2 regions of the Streptomyces sp. NPDC003379 genome follow, and region 2 is predicted to be linked to the other one. Evidence: predicted binding sites of a transcription regulator. Region 2 holds the regulator's gene; the other holds the start of a gene.

Region 1 (6,928 bases), on a different contig from region 2:
GGCCTGCTGTCCCGGTTCCCCACCCTGCGCCTGGCCGTACCGGTGGAGGAGGTGCGCTGGAACACCCAGTCGATCTGGCGCTACCCCCTCGCGCTGCCGGTCGCGTGGTGAGCGCCATGCCGACTCTGTGCCGGCCCCATGTCGCCGTCCCCGAACACGTCGTCACGGCCGAGCAGACCCTTCATCTCGCCCGCACCCTGCACGCCGGGCACCCGCAGCTCGACCTGGCCCTGCGGCTGATCGCCAACACCGGAGTACGGACCCGCCATCTCCTCCAGCCACTGGAGGCGACCCTGAAACACCCCGGGTTCGAGGAACGCAACCTCCTCTACGAGAAGGAGGCCAAGGTACGCCTGCCACCGGTCATCGAGACCGCGCTGGAACACGCGGAACTCACGGTCCACGACATCGACATGATCATTTACGTGTCGTGCACCGGGTTCATGATGCCGTCGATGACGGCGTGGCTGATCAACAGCATGCGGTTCCGGCCAGACACCCGCCAACTGCCCATCTCGCAGCTGGGTTGCGCGGCCGGCGGCGCGGCCGTCAACCGCGCACACGACTTCTGCACCGCCTATCCCGAGCGCAACGTGCTCATCGTCTCGTGCGAGTTCTGCTCGCTCCTCTACCAGCCGACCGACGTCGGCGTGGGCAGTCTGCTCTCCAACGGCCTCTTCGGTGATGCCATGGCCGCCGTCGTCGTACGAGGTCAGGGCGGACACGGAATCCGCCTTGAGCACAACGCCTCGCATCTGGTCCCCGACACCGAGAGATGGATCTCCTACGCGGTCCGTGACACCGGATTCCACTTCCAGCTCGACAAACGTGTGCCCGGCACCATGGGGGTACTGGCGCCGGCCATGCGCAGCATGGCCGCCCCGCACGCCTGGGACGTCGCCAACCTCGACTTCTACCTCGTCCACGCCGGTGGCCCCCGTATCCTCGACGACCTCGGCCGTCTCCTGGACCTTCCGCCGCGGATGTTCAGGCACAGCCGCAGCACCCTCACCGAACGCGGCAACATCGCCAGTGCCGTCATCTTCGACGCCCTCGCCCGGCTCTTCGCCGAAGGTGGCCCGCCGCACGGAGGGCAAGGGCTCATCGCGGGGTTCGGGCCCGGGATCACGGCCGAAATGGCCCTGGGCAGATGGGCGACACCGCACCGGCCGGTGTCCGAGTCCGAGCCCGGGCTTTCCGGTGCCGGACTGCGCTAAGGCGTCGGATTCGTCGCGCTACCAGTACGGCGGCCCCGCTGTGTCACTCCGCCGGACCCCGGGGAACCAGCTCCCGGGCACCGCCCTCGTCGTCGCGCACGATCTCCATCAGCCCGACGACCGCGTCCCGGTTGACGGGACCCAGAACCCGCGGAAACAGAACTGCGGGCCCCTGGGCGAGAGGTGAGCCCGCAGCAGGGGCCACCCACTTCACCTCGGCACCGAGCTTCCTCTCGTCGATGAGCAGGGCGACGAGAGGACCGGCTGTCCGACTGTGGAAGCGGGTGGCGGCTGCCAGGATCGCTTCCTCGTCGGGCGAGCAGTGCACGGACCCGTCCTTCGCCAACGACGCGGGCGCGTAAGGCAGCTCCGGGTCGGAAAGCCAGTCGTCGAGAGCGGCTACGTGATAGATCATGGGCCAGTTATAGCGGTCACCGTTCATCAATGGCGCCCGGACGCATTCGTCCGGGCGATGCGGCGCCACTATCGTGCAACAGAGCCGAACCCGAAGTTGACGGCTCCGGAACTCGGTCCGCCCCGTGGCCCGTTTGCATCCCGAGTGTGATCGGATGGTGGCAACGGAACTTCCGATCACGGAACCGCACTGAAGGGAACTGCATCGTGGCAACCACGCGCTCCGCGCACACGGTCTGGGAGGGCTCTCTCACGGAGGGCTCGGGCATGGTCACCTTCGACTCCTCCGGCATCGGCGAGCAGGCGGTGTCCTGGCCGTCGCGCGCCGAGGAGGCGAACGGCAGGACCAGCCCGGAGGAGCTCATCGCCGCCGCGCACTCCAGCTGCTTCTCCATGGCGCTGTCGCACGGCCTGGCCGGCGCGGGCACCCCGCCGAGCCGCCTCACCACGTCGGCCGACGTGACCTTCCAGCCGGGCACCGGCATCACCGGCATCCACCTCAACGTCGAGGGCACCGTGCCGGGCATCGACGAGGCCACCTTCGTCTCGGCCGCCGAGGACGCCAAGGCCAACTGCCCGGTGAGCCAGGCGCTGACGGGCACGACCATCACGCTCTCGGCCAAGCTGGCCTGATACGACGCCCGCTGACGATGCCGTCACCCCGCCTCCGAGAGGGTGCTGGGTGGCGGCATTGTCGTATCCGGGCATTGACAAGATCCCGCTCAAGTTTTGTGATGGAGTACGGAGTAGACCTGGATACGGGGACATTGGGCTCTCGGCGGAAGGGACTGGACCATGGCACGTGCGGTCGGAATCGATCTCGGGACGACGAACTCAGTGGTGGCCGTGCTGGAGGGCGGTGAGCCCACCGTCGTGGCCAACGCGGAGGGCGCGCGCACCACCCCGTCGGTCGTCGCCTTCGCGAAGAGCGGCGACGTCCTGGTGGGCGAGGTCGCCAAGCGGCAGGCGGTCACGAACGTGGAGCGCACCGCGCGCTCCGTCAAACGGCATATGGGCGACGGCGGCTGGCGCTTCCCGGAGAGCGGCTCCGTGGACGGCACCCGCTACACCGCGCAGGAACTCTCCGCGCGCGTCCTGCAGAAACTGAAGCGCGACGCCGAGTCCTACCTCGGTGAGGACGTCACCGACGCGGTGGTCACCGTCCCCGCGTACTTCGACGACACCCAGCGCCAGGCCACCAAGGAGGCCGGTGAGATCGCGGGCCTCAACGTCCTGCGCATCATCAACGAACCGACGGCGGCGGCCCTCGCGTACGGCCTGGACAAGGGCGACGACCAGACCGTCCTCGTCTTCGACCTGGGCGGTGGCACCTTCGACGTCTCGCTCCTGGAGATGGGCGAGGGCGTCATCGAGGTCAAGGCCACCAACGGCGACACCCAGCTGGGCGGCGACGACTGGGACCAGCGGATCGTCGAACACCTGGTGCGGCAGTTCAAGAACGGGCACGGCGTGGACCTCGGCAAGGACAAGATGGCGCTCCAGCGCCTGCGGGAGGGCGCCGAGAAGGCGAAGATCGAGCTGTCCTCCTCCAGCGAGACGGACATCAACCTCCCCTACATCACGGCGTCGTCCGAAGGGCCTCTGCACCTGGCCGAGAAGCTGACGCGCGCCCAGTTCCAGGAGCTGACGTCCGACCTGCTCGACCGGTGCAAGGAGCCCTTCCACCAGGCCGTCAAGGACGCGGGCGTCAAGCTGTCCGCCATCGACCACGTGATCCTGGTCGGCGGCTCCACCCGTATGCCCGCCGTGAGCGAGCTGGTCAGGGAACTCACCGGGAAGGACCCGCACAAGGGCGTCAACCCCGACGAGGTGGTGGCGCTCGGCGCGGCCCTGCAGGCCGGTGTGATCCGCGGCGACGTCAAGGACGTACTCCTCCTCGACGTGACCCCGCTGTCCCTCGGCATCGAGACCAAGGGCGGCATCATGACCAAGCTCATCGAGCGCAACACCACGATCCCGACCCGCCGTTCGGAGACCTTCTCCACCGCCGAGGACAACCAGCCCTCGGTCGGCATCCAGGTCTTCCAGGGCGAGCGGGAGATCGCCGCGTACAACAAGAAGCTCGGCGTCTTCGACCTGACCGGGCTGCCGCCCGCCCCGCGCGGCGTCCCCAAGATCGAGGTCACCTTCGACATCGACGCCAACGGCATCATGCACGTCTCGGCGAAGGACGAGGCTACGGGCCGCGAGCAGCGCATGACGGTGACCGGCGGCTCCGCGCTGCCCAAGGACGACATCAACCGCATGGTCCGCGAGGCGGAGCAGCACGCGGAGGAGGACCGCAGGCGGCGCGAGGCCGCGGAGACCCGCAACCAGGCCGAGCAGCTCGTCTACCAGACGGAGAGGTTCCTGCGGGAGAACGGGGACAAGATCCCCGCGGACACCAAGGGTGAAGTCGAGGCGGCAGCGACGGAGTTGAAGGGCCTCCTCAAAGATCGCCCCGACGACACGGCGGCCCTGCGCGCCGGCGCCGAGAAGCTGGCGACGGTCAGCCAGAAGATGGGCCAGGCCATGTACGCGGCTTCTGGCGGGGGCGCCCAGGAGCAGACGGGCTCCACCGGTTCCGCCACCGGTGCCTCCACCGATTCCGCCGCCGAGGAAGGCGTGGTGGACGCCGAGATCGTGGACGAGGACGACAAGGGCAAGGACGGTCAGGACAAGGCGCCCTAGGCCCTAGGACCCCGTCCGTTCCCAGCCGCGCCGCTCCGGCCGCGCGCCCAGCCGTTCCGGGTCCCGGGCGCGGTAGACCACGTACGGGCGGAAGAGGTACTGGAGCGGCGCGCTGAACATGTGGATCAGGCGGGTGAACGGCACCAGGGCGAACAGCACCATGCCGACCACCGCGTGGATCTCGTACAGCACCGGCACGCCCGCCATCGCGTCGATGTCGGGCCGGAGCGTGAAGAGGCTGCGCGCCCAAGGGGCGATGGACTCCCGGTAGTCGTAGCCGTCGCCCGACGTGTGCAGCAGCTTGGCGACCATGCCGAGGACGATCGACGCGAACAGCACCAGGTACATCAGCTTGTCGTTGGTGGTCGTCGCGCGGAACACCGGCGTGTTGGTCCGACGCCGGTAGAGCAGCAGCAGGATGCCGAGGACGAGCAGGACCCCGGCCGTCGTGCCGCCGTACAGCGAGAACAGGTGGTACGTGTGCTCGCTCACCCCCGCCTTGTCCGTCCACGACTCGGGGAGGAACAGGCCCACCAGGTGCCCTACCAGCACGAAGAGGATGCCGTAGTGGAACATCGGTGAGGCGATGTTGAGGAGCCTGGACTCGTAGACCTGCGACGAGCGGGTCGTCCAGCCGAACTTGTCGTAGCGGTAGCGCCAGATCGTGCCCGCGACGAGCAGGACGAAGGCGATGTAGGGGAGGGCGCCCCACAGCAGCGTTTTCATCAGTGCTCCCCGATGAGTGCGAAGGGTTCGAGGCCGACGTCCTCGCGCGGCGGCCCCGAGCGGGCGAGCGCGAGCGCCTCGGCGCGGTCCTTGGGCGTGGGGCCCGGCAGGCTCGCGCACACCGCTTCCAGCACGCCCGCGTACGGTGTGCCGAAGTCGCCGAGCGCGAGCCGCAGCAGCTCGAGGCCGCCGCGGTTCTCCAGGAGCAGCACAGGGCCCGCGCGGGCGGAGAACTCCAGGACGGCGGGGAGGAAGTCCGGCAACTCCTCGCCGCTGAACTCCAGGCCGTGCGCGCGGTAAACCTCCTTGAAGCGGACCAGGGCCATGCCGCGCCGCCGGGTGTCGCCCTCCCGCCACCAGCTCAGATACAGGCTGTGGCGGTTCTTGAAGTCGAAGACCCGCACGTAGTGCGCCGCGAGTTCGCGGGGGCGCGTGGTCTCGGCGTACGTCAGGAAGTCGTCGAGCCGTGGCGGTGCGGCGGCCCGCAGCAGCGGCAGCCGCTCCTGGAACTCCTCGTCCGGATAGGCGAGGCAGAGCGCGGCGGCCTGGTAGAGCACGGCGTGCGGAGTCACTGGGCGTCCTTCTCGGCCGCGTGGGCCTTCTCGGCCGCGCTCGGCTGCTCGTCGGCGGTCTGCCGGGCCCGCAGCGTGTGGAAGTTCTCGACGGTGACCAGCGGCAGCTGTCTGCGGCCCGAGTCCTGGCCGAACGGGCCGTCGCCGCCCGCGCCGGGGCCGCCCTCGTAATCGAGGCTGCACGAGTCCGGGAGTTCGGGCAGGGCCGACTCCTCCAGGCGCCGCGCGTCCGCGACGGCCGCGGTCGGGATGACGTACCGCTCCTCGTACTTGGCGATGGCCAGCAGGCGGTACATCTCCTCGATCCGCGGCCCCGTCATCCCCACCGACCGCGCCACCTCGCTGTCGGGCGTGTCGCCGAGGTTGACGGCCCGCATGTGGGCGCGCATCGCCGCCAGCTTCTCCAGGGAGGAGCGGACCGGGCCGACGTCCCCGGCGGTGAAGATCTCCGCGAGGTATTCGAGGGGGATGCGCAGGGTGTCGATGGCGCCGAAGAGGTTCGCGATGTCCTCGCCGTCGTGTCCCGTCTCCGTCAGCGCGTCGACCACCGGTGACAGCGGCGGGATGTACCAGACCATCGGCATGGTGCGGTACTCCGGGTGCAGGGGGAGCGCCACCTTGTACGTGCTGATCAGGGCGTGCACGGGGGAGCGGCGCGCCGCCTGGATCCAGTCGTACGAGATCCCGGCCCGCTCGGCGTCGCGGCGCACCTCGGGGTCCTCCGGGTCGAGGAAGACGTCCAGCTGCGCCTGGTAGAGCTTGTGTTCGTCGGGTTCGGAGGCCGCCGCCGTCACCTTGTCGGCGTCGTACAGGATCACCCCGAGATAGCGCAGGCGGCCCACGCACGTCTCCGAGCAGACCGTCGGCAGGCCCACCTCGACGCGCGGGTAGCACATCGTGCATTTCTCGGCCTTGCCGGTGCGGTGGTTGAAGTAGACCTTCTTGTACGGGCAGCCGGTCACGCACTTGCGCCAGCCCCGGCAGTGGTCCTGGTCGACGAGGACGATGCCGTCCTCCGCCCGCTTGTACATCGCGCCGGACGGGCAGGACGCCACGCACGACGGGTTGAGGCAGTGCTCGCAGATGCGGGGCAGATAGAACATGAAGGTCTGCTCGAAGGCGAACTTCACCTTGTCGGCGGCCTGTTGACGGACCTTGGCGACCATCGGGTCCAGATGGCCGTGCTCGGTGGTGCCGCCGAGGTTGTCGTCCCAGTTCGACGACCACTCGATCTTCATCGGCTTGCCGGAGATCAGGGAGCGGGGCTCGGCCACCGGGTAGTCGTCGCCGAGCGGGGCGTCGGTGAGG
Region 2 (6,928 bases):
TCTCGATCCGCTCGCGGTACTCGTCGAGGGTGGTGGCGCCCACCATGCGCAGCTCGCCGCGGGCGAGCATGGGCTTGAGCATGTTGCCCGCGTCCATGGCCGAATCCCCGCCGGCGCCCGCGCCGACGACGGTGTGCAGCTCGTCGATGAACGTGATGATCTGCCCGTCGCTCCCCTTGATCTCGGAGAGGACGGTCTTGAGCCGCTCCTCGAACTCGCCGCGGTACTTGGCACCGGCGACCATCGCGCCGAGGTCGAGGGAGACGAGCCGCTTGTTCTTCAGCGACTCCGGCACGTCGCCCTTCACGATGCGCTGGGCGAGGCCCTCGACGACGGCGGTCTTGCCGACGCCGGGCTCACCGATGAGCACGGGGTTGTTCTTGGTGCGGCGGGACAGCACCTGGACGACCCGCCGGATCTCCTGGTCCCGCCCGATGACGGGGTCGAGGCGCCCTTCGCGGGCCGCCGCGGTGAAATCGGTGCCGAACTTCTCCAGCGCCTTGTACTGACCCTCGGGGTCGGGTGTGGTCACCCGGCGCCCTCCCCTTGTCGTCTCGAATGCGTTCAGCAGCTTCTTGTCGGTGGCCCCGTGCTTGGCGAGGGCCTCCCCGGCCCGGCCGCCCTTGGCGGCGATGCCGATGAGCAGATGCTCGGTGGAGAGGAACTCGTCACCCAGCTCCTTCGCGCGCTTGGCGGCGTCGGCGATGACGGCGAGCAGCTCGCGGTTGGGCTGCGGCGGCGCGACGGTGGACCCGGTCACGCTGGGCAGCGCGGCGAGGACCCGCTCGGTGTCCGCGCGCACGGCCGCCTGGTCGGCGTCGACCGCGGCGAGCAGGTCGGTGATGTTCTCGTTCTCCTGCCCCTCCAGCAGCGCCAGCAGCAGATGCGCGGGGGTCAGGTCCGGGTGCCCGTCCTGTACGGCCCGGTCACCGGCCGCGTTGATGGCGGCCCGGCTCCTGTTGGTCAGCTCTGCGTCCACGTGCGCTTGTCCTCCTTACGGAATCCCACCACTGGTCAGGGGACGGGTTCCCCTCACGCTGACTTCATCAACGTACACAAAGTTGAGTCTATTCCACTCAAGGAGAGCCTCGGAAGGCAGGGCGGCTATGTTCCGGTCCATGAGCCCGAACGCATCGCCACCGATCGACCCGCGCGATCCGCCCGCGTCCTACCTCAGCTTCTGGCGCGAACGGCACCTGTGCACCTTGACCACGCTGCGCCCGGACGGCACTCCGCACGTGGTGCCGGTCGGCGTGACGTACGACCCGGAGGCCGGGGTCGCCCGCGTCCTCGCGCGCAAGACGAGCCGGAAGGTCGTGCACATCCTCGCGGCGGCGGGCGCGGCGGACGGGCCGGGGGCGCGGGTGGCGGTCTGCCAGTTCGCGGGCCGGCGCTGGGCGACGCTGGAGGGCCGCGCGACGATCAGGACGGAACCGGCGGCCATCGAGGCGGCGGAGCTGCGCTACGAGGCGCGCTACGAGCGGCGTCCCTCGCCGAACCCGGACCGGGTCCTGATCGAGATCGAGGTTACGCGGGCGCTGGGCAAGGCGTGAGCCGAATGGCCGGGCACGGGCTCGGCACGGGTCTCCGTGCACACCACAGCGGCGCCACCGTGTTCAGGTCCACGGTGACGCCGCTGCTGGGGGAAGTGCCTGCGCGATTTACAACGACGGGGGAATCGCGTCAGGCACTGCGGGGGGTGGCTGTGATGCTGCTGTCCGGAGCGCTCGTCATGGCGCCCGGATCCTGCTGTTCCTGCTCTCCGACGAGCTGGTGGTCGCGCCGGTCGAGATTGACGAACACCATCCCGTACCGAATGGCACACCGCACGGGCTGCGGCGCGCCTCGCGGCCGCCGCAGGCACCGGTAGGCCCGGATCTCCTCCTCGTCGTCGCGGGTGACGACGATCGGCTCACCGAGGAGGGTCACCATCAGCGAGTCGCCGCGATGGGGGATCGCGGTGACGAGATCGATGAAGTGCCATCCGGAGCGGTAGGCGGTGGCCATTTCCCGGCGGAAGGTGCGGTCGTCAGGAGGAGTACTCATGCCTCGGCAACTCCCGTCCCAGAGAGACCGGCGTTGCTGTCGGCGCTGTCGGCGGGCACCGCGTTCCAGACGATGTCGTCCGTCGACAGGGCGCGGCCCCAGACGATGTCGTCCGTCGAAGTGGAGGCCCAGACGATGTCTCCCATCGGCGTGGAGGACCCGACAATGTCCGGCGGCGCCGGCTTGGACTCCTGAACGACCGCCGTCGCGTTCCCGGTTTCCGCACCCAGTTCAAGACCACTGAACGCGCTGATGGCCAACCCAACGGAGAAGGCACCGACAAGTACCGAGCGAAGCTTTCCCTTGCACATAGCGGGCTTCGTCCTCACTTCCATAGCGACTCTCCCCCGGCCTTCCAAGACGATGGCTCATTCAGCCATCCGAACACCACAGAAGAGATGCATCATGTTCCTGCACGTTCAGGACCCTGGGGGGTGGAGGAATGACAACAAAAAGCCCAATTGGGACACATCCACACTCCGTGGTTGCACTCTGCGCCGAAGGCAAGCGTCTCTACGCCAGCGCACTGCGCTCCGGACGGGTCCGCCGCAGCGAAGCGGAGGCCGCACCATGTCTGATGGAGTTCGCCCTCCTGCACCCTGATCCGGAGGACGTCGACTGGCTCCGTCCGGCTCCGCCCACCTCGGTGTTGGCGCAGCGCCTCCATCCCCTGGAACGGGAAATCCTGGAGCGCAGGACCCTCGCCATCGAACTTACCGACGCTTTTGAGCCATTCATGGCCATCAGTGCCCAGGACCGGCCGACCGACCACGCCATCACGGTCCTGGAGGGCGCCACCCGCATCAACGCGGCGATAGACGCCGCCACCGCGGAGTGCCAGTCGGAGATCCTCACCGTGCAGCCCGGCGGCGGACGCAGCGAAGCGGTGCTCACCGAAGCCGTGCAGCGGAGCCAGGGCATCATCGAGCGCGGCATCACGATGCGCACGCTCTATCAGCACACCGCCCGGCACAGCCAGGGAACCATCGCCTACGCCGAGTACATGCGCCAGGGCAAGGTCGAGGTGCGCACCCTGGAAGAGCTCATCGAACGACTGATGATCTTCGACCGGACGGTCGCCTTCATACCTGCCCAGGACGACCGCCAGGTCGCCCTGGAGCTCCGCCACAGCGGCCTGGTCGGATATCTCGCCAAGGTCTTCGAACAGCTCTGGCGGCGCGCCTCCCCGCTCCTGGACGAGGCCCCCTACGACCCGCCGACCGGCGGCATCACGGGCGTGCAGCGCTCCATCGCCAAGCTCCTCGTCGAGGGCCACGTCGACGAGGCCATCGCCCGCCGCCTCGGCATGAACGTCCGCACCTGCCGCGCCCACATCGCCAAGATCGCCGCCGCACTGGGCAGTGGCAGCCGCGCCCAGCTCGGCTACCTCATCGCCCAGTCGGGAATTCTCGCCCACGACCGCCCGAGGTGACGATCCCCGCCCCACCCCTGGACAGCCCCGCACGGAAGTAGACACTTCAATGAGGGGCCGTCCTCCCCTCCGCGTCCCCCTGCATACAATCGCCGCGCTTCAACTGAGCGGGAGGGAGCGCACATGACCAGCGAGCACGCGCCGCACACCGTGGAGGAACCCTGCGAACCCACCGCCACGGCCGCCCCTGAGATCACCGTCCTCGACGGCCTGGAACGCATCAACTCGGCCATCGACCGCGCCATGAGCGAGGTCACCGAGGAGTTCCTCGCCATCCAGCCCGGCGGCACCCGCCCGCCCGAGACCTTGGCCGAAGCCTTTCCCCGAGACCAGTCGATCCTCAGCCGGGGCTGCCGGATGCGGACCCTCTACCAGCACACGACGCGCCACTCCCTGCCCGTACTCGCCTACTTCGAGCAGCTCGACGGCGACGCCGAGGCCCGCACCCTCGACGAGGTGACCGACCGCCTCTTCGTCTTCGACCGGACCGTGGCGTTCATCCCGGCGAGCAGGGACCGCAGCATCGCCCTGGAGCTGCGCCACCCGGCCCTCGTCGAGTACTTCGCCACCACGTTCTGGCGGCTGTGGCGGCTGGCCACGCCCATGTGGCCCCAGGCCGCCCCGCAGGTCTCCGAGGGCGGCGTGACACCCCGCCAGCGCGCCATCGCCGGCCTCCTCGTCGAAGGCCTCACCGACGCCGAGATCGCCGACCGCCTCGGCATGAACATCCGCACGGCCCGCGTCCACATAGCCAAACTCGCCGCCACCCTCGGCAGCGAGAGCCGGGCCCAACTGGGCTACCTCATCGGCCAGTCCGGCGTCCTCGACCTCGACCTCGACCGGGACTAGGCCGGACACGGCCTGGCGTCTCAGGCGTCCGCGCCCGCCAGCCACTCCCTCAGCAGCGCCTCCCTGACGGCCGCCCGGGGAGAACCCCCCTCATGGCGCCGCCCCCACTCCGCCATCGCCGCCAGCGTCGTCATGAGCGTGCCCGCGCCCTCCGTGAGGCGGGCCAGGAGCGCGCGGGAAAGGTCGTACTCCGTGGTGGAGTAGCCGACCGCCGCCGCGGTGTACGCCGTCAGCTCCGCCTCCCCCTCGGCGCCGCCGACCCGGACCGTCATCTTCGGGGCCTCGTCCGAGCCGCCCAGACCGACCGTCAGCACCAGGTCGACGGCCACGCCCACATGGCGCTTGAGCGACTTCACCGGGACGTCCTCGATGGCCAGGGAGCGCACGTCCTCCCACGGCCAGAACCCCGACTGCCTGTCGCCGAGGGCCGCCACGCCCTCCGGCGTCAGGCGCACCCCGGCAGCCAGTCCGGACGGCTTCGCGCCCACGTACACATCGCCCTCGGCGATCCAGAACAGCCCCACCATGGCCATGGAAAACCACTTCCCCCAGAACAGACACACGACAAGCACTTCAGGTCGGCCACCACAACGCCCGAAGGGGCCGGGAGGTTCCCCTCCCGGCCCCTTCGCGACCGAGCCGACAAACGGACAAGCGCGCGGTCTCAGTCCGTCGCCCTCTTCGGGCGCCAGACCACCAGCGCGCTCGCCTGCTGCACGTCCTGGTACGGGACGAGGTCGCGGCGGTACGAGGCGTGCACCGCCGCTTCACGTTGCTGCATCGCGGCGGCGGCTCCCTCCACGGCCGCGGAGAGCTCCGCGACACGGGACTGGAGCGCGGCGACCTGGTTCTCCAGCTCGATGATGCGCTTGATGCCGGCGAGGTTGATGCCCTCCTCCTGCGACAACTGCTGCACGGTGCGCAGCAGTTCGATGTCGCGGGCGGAGTAGCGGCGGCCGCGGCCCGCCGTGCGGTCCGGGGAGACCAGGCCCAGGCGGTCGTACTGCCGCAGGGTCTGCGGGTGGAGGCCGCTCAGCTGGGCGGCCACCGAGATGACGTACACCGGCGTCTCGTCGGTGAGTTGGTACGCCCTACTGAATCCGGACTGTCGACGACGGCCGTCCATCTCATGCTCCCTTCGCGGCCTGGAACAGTTCTGCCCGCGGGTCGTCCCCCGCGGTCGCCTCGCGGTAGGACTCCAGGGCTTCCTTCGCCCCGTCGCTCAACGACGTCGGGACCGACACCTCGACCGTCACCAGAAGGTCGCCCCGCGTGCCGTCCTTGCGGACCGCGCCCTTGCCGCGGGCCCGCATTGTACGGCCGTTGGGCGTGCCCGGGGGCAGCTTCAGGGTGACGGCCGGGCCGCCGAGCGTCGGGACCTTGACCTCGCCGCCCAGCGCCGCCTCGGGGTACGTCACCGGCACCGTGACCGTGAGGTTGTCGCCCTTGCGGCCGAAGACGGGGTGGGTGTCGACGTGCACGACCACGTACAGATCACCGGCCGGGCCGCCCCGCTCGCCGGGTGCGCCCTTGCCGCGGAGCCTGATCCGCTGGCCGTCGCTCACCCCCGCCGGGATCCGCACCTGCATGGTGCGGGAGGACTTCGCGCGTCCCGAGCCGCCGCAGACCTCACACGGGTCCTGGGCGATCAGGCCCCGGCCCTTGCAGTCCACGCACGGGTCGGTCAGCGAGAAACCGCCGCCGCCGCCCCGCGAGACCTGGCCCGTGCCGACGCAGGTCGGGCACACGCGCGGCGTGCCGTTCTTGTCGCCGGTGCCGGAACAGGCCTTGCAGGCGGCCTGGGAGGACATGCGCAGCGGCACCGTCGCGCCGTCCACCGCCTCCGTGAAGCTCAGCGTGACCTCGGACTCGATGTCCTGGCCGCGCCTCGGCTGCGTACGCGTGCCCGTACCGGCACCCGCGCCGCCGCGGTTGAACAGGCCCCCGAAGACGTCACCGAGACCACCCCCGAAGCCGCCGCCGGCCGCCCCACCGCCACCCGGGGCGCCGCCTCCGAAGAGGTCACCCAGGTCGAAGTTGAACGATCCGCCGCCGCCGGCTCCGGGACCCTGCCGGAATCCGCCGTTGCCGAAGAGAGCACGCGCTTCGTCGTACTCCTTGCGCTTCTTGGGGTCACCGAGGATGTCGTTCGCCTCGGAGATCTCCTTGAAGCGCTCCTCCGCCTTGGCGTTGCCCTTGTTGGCGTCCGGGTGGTTCTCGCGGGCGAGCTTCCGGTACGCCTTCTTGATCTCGGCCTCGGTGGCGTCCTTGGGGACGCCGAGGACCTTGTAGTAGTCCTTCTCGATGAAGTCCTTGGTGCTCATCCCCGACGTCCCTCCTCACTCGTCTCGCTGCCGTCAGCCCTTGTCCGGGCCACCGGTCTCCTTCTCGTCCGAGCCCTCCGCGGGGGCCGCGGGGCCCTCGGCACCCTCAGCGGATTCGTCGCCCTTGACCGTCTGCGCGCCGGGCTGCGGCTCGGCGACGGCCACCCGCGCGGGGCGGATGGTGCGCTCGCCGATGCGATACCCCGGCTGCAGGATCGCGACGCACGTCGTCTCGGTGACGTCCGGTGCGTAGCTGTGCATCAGGGCCTCGTGGATC

Evidence for each region. Region 2 encodes HspR, which represses chaperone genes until heat shock. Its sites were predicted from a motif close to TTGAGNNNNNNNNNCTCAA; they were not measured.
Region 1: dnaK (molecular chaperone DnaK) is a predicted target of HspR. The motif match lies at 2,339-2,357, and genes of this name have one in related genera.

Annotation. Positions count from the first base shown of each region.
Region 1 covers NZ_JBSFRK010000062.1:20,077-27,004, reverse strand. Annotated here, with positions in the region: gene ACWDVB_RS36475 (cytochrome P450) at 1-111, shown strand, start outside; gene ACWDVB_RS36470 (type III polyketide synthase) at 117-1,217, shown strand; gene ACWDVB_RS36465 (DUF952 domain-containing protein) at 1,261-1,632, opposite strand; gene ACWDVB_RS36460 (OsmC family protein) at 1,839-2,264, shown strand; gene dnaK (molecular chaperone DnaK) at 2,427-4,322, shown strand; gene narI (respiratory nitrate reductase subunit gamma) at 4,326-5,048, opposite strand; gene narJ (nitrate reductase molybdenum cofactor assembly chaperone) at 5,048-5,620, opposite strand; gene narH (nitrate reductase subunit beta) at 5,617-6,928, opposite strand, start outside.
Region 2 covers NZ_JBSFRK010000079.1:2,383-9,310, forward strand. Annotated here, with positions in the region: gene clpB (ATP-dependent chaperone ClpB) at 1-979, opposite strand, end outside; gene ACWDVB_RS38225 (pyridoxamine 5'-phosphate oxidase family protein) at 1,119-1,553, shown strand; gene ACWDVB_RS38230 (hypothetical protein) at 1,684-2,046, opposite strand; gene ACWDVB_RS38235 (hypothetical protein) at 2,043-2,381, opposite strand; gene ACWDVB_RS38240 (helix-turn-helix transcriptional regulator) at 2,489-3,478, shown strand; partial or broken gene ACWDVB_RS38245 (helix-turn-helix transcriptional regulator) at 3,665-4,327, shown strand; gene ACWDVB_RS38250 (hypothetical protein) at 4,348-4,860, opposite strand; gene ACWDVB_RS38255 (heat shock protein transcriptional repressor HspR) at 4,992-5,453, opposite strand; gene dnaJ (molecular chaperone DnaJ) at 5,455-6,651, opposite strand; gene grpE (nucleotide exchange factor GrpE) at 6,685-6,928, opposite strand, start outside.